Regions from separate parts of the Hoylesella shahii genome, predicted to be linked through region 1. Evidence: riboswitches for the same ligand, from Rfam matches in the RefSeq annotation. Region 1 holds a riboswitch; each other region holds the start of a gene.
The links. Region 1 has a riboswitch for cobalamin ahead of QME03_RS00510 (TonB-dependent receptor plug domain-containing protein). Riboswitches for the same ligand answer to the same signal wherever they lie in the genome.
Positions count from the first base shown of each region.

Region 1 (2,270 bases):
TTATACGCAAAAGTTCGCATTTTAGTTCGCAAAAAAGACAAAATCATAACAAATTGAATATTTTAAGACCAGTAAGTCAGCTCATGTTCAAAAAGAATATTTTGACCATAAAAAGCGTGTTTTAAACCACTTTTTAAGCTTTTCCGATGCTATTTGCTGCAAATTATCTTGCGTTTAGCAGCAAAACACCTTGCGTTTTGCTGCTAAATACCTTGCGTTTTGCTGCAAATAGCACTGCGTTTTGCTGCAGATTGCACTGCGTTTTGCAGCAGATTGCACTGCGTTTTGCAGCAAAACGCTATTCAACTTGAAGCAATCTGTCTCATATTTTGTGATGTTGCGAATACAAATATAGCGCAATTTTCTTCTAAAAAAAGTGCTAAAACCATAGTGTTTTATCAAAACCACCGTGCTTTACCTCCAAAAACAGCTGCACATTTTTTTCTTATTTGTGCAGTTATTGGGGTTTTTAAGCCTGTTTTTCTTCTAGAACGCGTTGTTATTTAAAGCCACATTGTAAAATATTATTACCATCTTTAACATATTGTTTATTGCAGTTAAAGGGAGGGATGAATAATTAAGACTCCCCAATACCTTTCTTTTGCAATGATTAAAAAATAAAACTATATCGGCATTATTAAAACAAATGCAGAGCCAATTCTATAACCAAAGTAATGAGTTATCAAGTTGATCAGCATTTATCCCTACGTTGTTTTTTTAGTACCTTACACTATCAACAATAAGTACCCTATTTGCCACTAGTTTCCACTTTAATCCTCGACAATCAAAACTAATTACATACTCCCAACCTACGGTTCGAACTTAAATAAAGATAATTATAACAGCCAAACTATCCATTTTCCATATATTATCATTAACTTTGCAAAGTAAGGCAATAGGTTCGCTTATAGGCGATTAATAGGGAATCGGGTGAAAATCCCGAACAGTCCCGCTGCTGTGAGTAACCTTTTTACAGGCACAAAAAATAAGCCACTGAACCCAATAAGGAACATTCGGGAAGGCGTTTGTGGCTGGGCTACAAAGTCAGAAGACCTGCCATTGCCTATTATCTTTATTTTAACCTCGAGGAAAGGTTATAAGATAAGCCGTAAAATATGCAGAGAGTACATATCTTTGGGCTTTGTGTAGCACTCGTTGTGGCTACATCTAGCCACGCACAAAATAAAAAACAGCAGTTGGAACTAGACTCGGTGCAGCATGTGCGCGAGGTTATTGTTGTGTCTAAAAACACCTATCGAGAAGTAATCCCTTCGCAAAAACTAGACGGAAAAGTGCTCGAAAAACTTAATGCGCATAGTGTGGCCGACGCATTGCGATATTTTTCGGGATTACAAATTAAGGATTATGGGGGCGTTGGCGGACTAAAAACGGTTAATATCCGTAGTATGGGCACCAACCATCTTGGTGTTTTTTATGATGGAATTGAACTTGGTAATGCCCAAAACGGACAAATAGACCTGGGCCAACTGTCATTAGACAATGTAGAAGAGATTACTTTATATAATGGTCAGAAAAGTGCCATCTTCCAACCTGCAAGCGAATTTGGAAATGCTGGCTCTGTTTATATTCGCACACGCACACCACGGTTCAGTGTTAATAAGTCTTTTAACCTAAAAGTTAAGGCTGGAAATGCCTCTAGCGATACTTATCGTTTATCGGGGTTGTGGGAAAACAAACTCACTCAATCTGTTAATGCCTCACTAAGTTTGGGCTATCTCAGTTCAAGCGGTAAGTATAAGTTTCGTTATCTGCGCCATAATCAAGACCGCTCCGTGGCCTACGACACCACTGCTGTACGCCAAAATGGCGACATCTGGGCATTAAGAGCTGAAGCAAACCTCCATGGTGTAATAGATCATGGCATGTGGAACTGGAAGGTTTACACCTATAACTCGCAGCGCGGAATACCAGGCGCAATTGTTAATAACGTGTGGCGACGAGGAGAAAGACAATCAGACCATAACCACTTTTCGCAATTGCGCTTTCAAAAAAGTTTCTCGGATGCCTTTTCTACGCAATGGTTGACTAAATATGCTTACTATCGCACCCATTATGTAAACAACGACCCAACCCAACTACCCGTTGATAACACTTATAAACAGCAAGAGTTTTATCTTTCTACGGCCAACGTATTGGGATTAATGCCAAACTGGTCGATTAGTTTGAGCTACGATTTCAAGTGGAACAAACTCGATTCAGATGCTCGCTTATTTGTTTTTCCTCACCGCTTCAGCAATTTCTTATCGTGT
Region 1 is NZ_CALKQY010000003.1:18,924-21,193, reverse strand. Features, by position in the region: gene QME03_RS00515 (hypothetical protein) at 220-507, shown strand; cobalamin riboswitch at 880-1,075, shown strand; gene QME03_RS00510 (TonB-dependent receptor plug domain-containing protein) at 1,116-2,270, shown strand, end outside.

Region 2 (2,270 bases), on a different contig from region 1:
TCTTTGTGCCAAACGTCTAAGTAAACGGCCACAGCGCCTTGGCGAACACCTAGTTGGTCTACAGCCACAGCAGTGTCGTTAACCAGCTTCATCCATCTAACCACACCGCCAGCAGCACCTTTAAATCCGCGTATGCGACCACCAGCTGCTCTCACTTTACCAAAGTAAAGTCCCATGCCACCGCCGAACTTGCTTACTTGTGCAAAGTTGTCGATGCTGCGGTATATGCCTTCAAGACTATCGGGCACTGTGTCTATGAAGCAGCTTGAGAGCTGATGGAAAGGCTTACGCGCATTGGCAAGGGTGGGCGTAGCCATGGTCACTTCCAGTCGGCTCAGCATATCGTAGAACTTTTTCACCCAATGCAGACGGTTTTCGCCCTCGTTCATCGCCAGGTGTAAGGCAATGCCGAGGAACATTTCCTGAACACTCTCAACAGGTTTATGAGTAAACGACCTGATAACATAACGCTTGATAAGGAGGTCGAGCCCCGAATAGTTGAGCAGTTTGTTGCGTTCTTCGTCGATAAACGAAGCAGCTTCTTGTAGTTCGCTGTCGCTATAAGCCTCGGCAATATATGTTCCGTAAAGGTTTTGACTGGCTAGATGGCGCACCTTTTGCGCAAAATTTTGCAGGTCTTCCACCTGTTCGAAAGCCTGCAAGTCGCGTTGTAGGCGATAGCAAAGCAGGCGTGCAGCAATAAATTCCCAGTCGGGAGTCTCGGCCGATGTAAGTTCCACGGCAGCTTTTATTAGTGCCGAGAGTTTGTCGCGACCATTCATGTCGGCCTTAACAAAGCCCATAAACTTCTCTGTAAGTGCCGAAATGGGGTATAGTTCGGGCGAGAAATCCGACGCGATGCCTTTCAAAGCAGGCGCAATTTCGGGTTGTTGTAGGGTGTTTGCAATCTTGTTGAGCGCTTTACGTTGTTCGGTTCTCTGCCAACGAAACAAGATGTAGCTTTTAGCCTCGGCGTAAAAGCCTCTTTGCATCAGGCTTTTTTCCACCTCGTCTTGAATACATTCAACGTTTTGTTTGGCGGGATTGGTGATAATAATTTGCTCAACAGCGATGGCCACATCGTTAATTTCGTCGTCAACGATGGCTCGCCCAGTGCTTATAAAACTTTTTTTGATGGCCGTGGCAATCTTTTCCCTATCGAAAGGGGCCGTTGAGCCATTTCTCTTGGTTATGTCCATGAGGTGATTTAGACTTGCTTTTGATTTAAAAAAACTTTTCGTGGCGTTCCCTAATCCCACGAGTGAAACGGCACTTTTAAGAATGGGCAGGTCTTCTGACTTTGTTCTAATTCTCTTCGCCTTCCCGATTCGGTGCGCATACCTGGCGCTGTTGTTCCGAAACAGTGGCACACGTTGTGGCGCGTATTTAAAAAAAACTGCATTGTGCAGCACGTTTAGTTGCTTGTTAGCGCCCGTCTTTGGAAGAAAACCATAAAAAACTTACAGCTGCGGGACAGTCGAGGAATTGCACCCCGTTCCCTTTTAATTGCCTAGCGCGTGGCTATGGCAAACCAATTCTGCTACAAAGGTAAGCATTTTGCTGCAAAGGGCGAAACATTTATGTGCCGTTATGAGGGTGATAAATGAGTTTTGGTTGGGGTTAAGGCTTTTCGGAAATTAATGTTTACCTTTGTATCAAACAAACATAATAAAGTATTTTGATTAATGATGGAAATAGGAAGTAAAGCCCCCGAGGTGTTGGGGCACGACGAAAATGGTAATGAAGTGCGCCTAAGTCAATTTAAAGGCAAAAAACTAGTGTTGTATTTCTACCCCAAGGACCTCACTTCGGGCTGCACAACACAAGCTTGCAACCTCAGAGATAACTACGAAGAGCTGAAGAAACAAGGCTACGAAGTGGTGGGTGTGAGCATAAACGACGAGAAATCGCATAAAAAGTTTATCGAGAAAAACAATTTGCCTTTCCCCCTTATTGCCGATGTAGACCAGACCTTGGTGCAACAATTTGGTGTTTGGGGCGAGAAAAGCATGTACGGACGCAAGTATTTTGGCACCTTCCGCACCACGTTTATTATCAACGAAGAGGGTGTTATTACGCGCATTATGCAGCCCAAAGAAATTAAAGTGAAGGAACACGCACAGCAGATATTGGGTGAGTGAGACCTGTAAATGCGCACATGCTTTCACCAACTTATGCTCCACCTTATCATAGGCATAATGGGTACGATGCTAACTTGTTTCCATTGGGTGTCTTCGTGGAAGAGAGCGTAGGGGTTGTGCCTGTTAAAC
Region 2 is NZ_CALKQY010000041.1:19,982-22,251, forward strand. Features, by position in the region: gene QME03_RS05990 (ribonucleoside-diphosphate reductase subunit alpha) at 1-1,199, opposite strand, end outside; cobalamin riboswitch at 1,268-1,551, opposite strand; gene bcp (thioredoxin-dependent thiol peroxidase) at 1,689-2,141, shown strand; gene QME03_RS06000 (TonB-dependent receptor) at 2,165-2,270, opposite strand, start outside.
Region 2: linked by a shared signal. The riboswitch ahead of QME03_RS05990 (ribonucleoside-diphosphate reductase subunit alpha) and the one ahead of QME03_RS00510 (TonB-dependent receptor plug domain-containing protein) in region 1 are both predicted to bind cobalamin.

Region 3 (2,270 bases), on a different contig from region 1:
ATAAACCGTTGAACTAGAATATTGCACATCAAACTTACTGAAATCTACCTGCACCACGCGTCCTTGGTGTAAAGGCTTGAAGCTAACGATGCGGTTTTGGTTTCCGCCTTCGTAGTTATCGTTATACGTATTGCTTTTTGATTTAAGCGTAAGTTCGCCATTAACGCGCTTTATCTGTGTGCCTTCGGTGGCGTAAACGATGTTTTCCACCAGTCGGTCGCCCGTTAGCAGCGTGGCATTAAGGGCATGTTGGGCATCAGAAAGGGCCACCTGGGTGAGCGAAACACTAACCGTGTTGCCGTTTTCGGCCTCTTCGCTCACGTCGCAAGCAATGAAATAAAAGTTGTTGCCCATGCGAAGTGCAGGTTTATTGGTCACGTTGAGCACCGTTTGTTGGCTGCTAACCTTGGCTTTGGCAATGCAATGGGCGGTGGAAAGGTCGTTTTCTGAAGCGCTTTGATAGAGTCTTAAACCCGTGATGGGTCCGCTATTGTTCACCGTTAATGCGTGAAGTGCAAGCGCAGGCTCGGTCTCGGTGGTGCGAATGCTAAACGCAAGCAGCGGTTGAAGCGAGTCGCCAGCCGCTAGCGTGTGGTCTTGCATAGACGAAGTAACCACTTCGCCGAACCGCATTGCTTGTGGAACGAAGAGACTAACCACGGCTTGAAAACCATTAGAGCGTAAAGCCGTGGTGCTACCAAACACCACGGTGAGTGCGCCTTCGGCGTTGGTGGCTTTCAAAAGGGGCGTTGTGCCCTTACGAACAGTAGCCAAAAGGCGGTCGGCGCGCACCTCTGTGCCATCGTAAACCTCGATAAACTGTTTGTATTGGCTACCTTCGAAGATGTCTACCTTACTAAAATCTATTTGCACTTTCTTACCCGTAATGGTGGGAACAAACGTAATACTACTGGTTTTACCCTCCTTAAATTCGGGCGAAGTTTGGCCATTGGGCCCACCATCGTCGTAAAAGTTGATGGGTGTTTCGCCCACTTCCACGCGCTTAGGCGTAAGTTCCATGAGCACATCTTCATTATTTGCTAAGGCCATTAGTGGCGAAATAGCGAATAAGATGAGTGCACACAGAAGCACATTGAGTTGATGTTGCTTCATGTTTTTATTGTGTTGATGATTTTGATTGATGCTTTAGTGTAGGGTGCTTTGCCCAAACACCAATGCCTTAAAAGGCACTTTGAGGGCTGTGCACAACGTGTAGGGGAAATAAAAAGAAACCTTGCACGCTGCTAGGAGCGTGCGTTGGGCGTAAGGTCTAACCCTGGAGACCGTGTAAACGCAAGCAAAGGCAGGTATTCTGACTTATTGCCGGGCGGTAAACGTCTTCCCAAACGCATGTTCAGTGACAGGTGTTTACGCCTCCAAGGGCAATTCACAGCAGCCGGACTGTACGGGATTTTCGCCCGTTTCCCTATTAAACGCCGTGCATGGCGTACCAATTGCTGCTGCAAAGTTACGAAAAATATACGGGTTAAACATGGCCTTGAATATTAGTTGCCTATTTTTTTCGCCCCACGGTTAGTGGCATAACAAAAACTCAATCAATTGTTTTGCTATCTGATTTAATTTTCGGATATTTGCAAATTAATAACAGAAGCAGGAACATTATCGAGTGGTTTGGGGCAAAACAGTGAAGCAGCGCGCATCGTTGCTATGTGGCAGCGCGCAAAAAACATTCGTTAGCCCTGCTATTGGCTAAGCATGGCCTTGCCTTATTTGCCCTTTACACCCCCTAATGTTGCTTGCGGGGTAGGCTTGGCGAAAGGCAAACATGTGGCTTAAGCCCTAGCAAAGAAGGCTCGATAGCGGCTTTAACAAACAACAATCATTCATCAACCATTGTATGCGCAAAGTAATTGGAGTAGGCGAAACAGTTTTAGACATCGTTTTTAAGCACGAACAGCCCATGGGAGCATTGCCCGGAGGGTCGGTTTTCAACACCATTGTGTCGCTAGGACGCGTTGGAGCCGACGCCACTTTTATCTCTGCTGTAGGCAACGACCGCGTTGGAGCTAACGTTATCAGCTTTCTGAAAGACAATGGCGTGCATGCCGACTACGTAACGAAGTATGCCGAGGGGCAAACGCCTATTTCGTTGGCTTTCTTAAACGAACAAAACGATGCCGATTATCTGTTTTATCACGATAACAAACAACACTCGCCCGACTTTACTTACCCCGATGTTCAGCCCGATGATATTGTTATCTTTGGTTCGTTCTACGCCGTTAGCGCGGCCACAAGGCCACAGGTGGTGT
Region 3 is NZ_CALKQY010000064.1:18,791-21,060, reverse strand. Features, by position in the region: gene QME03_RS09535 (right-handed parallel beta-helix repeat-containing protein) at 1-1,113, opposite strand, end outside; cobalamin riboswitch at 1,286-1,470, opposite strand; gene QME03_RS09530 (PfkB family carbohydrate kinase) at 1,859-2,270, shown strand, end outside.
Region 3: linked by a shared signal. The riboswitch ahead of QME03_RS09535 (right-handed parallel beta-helix repeat-containing protein) and the one ahead of QME03_RS00510 (TonB-dependent receptor plug domain-containing protein) in region 1 are both predicted to bind cobalamin.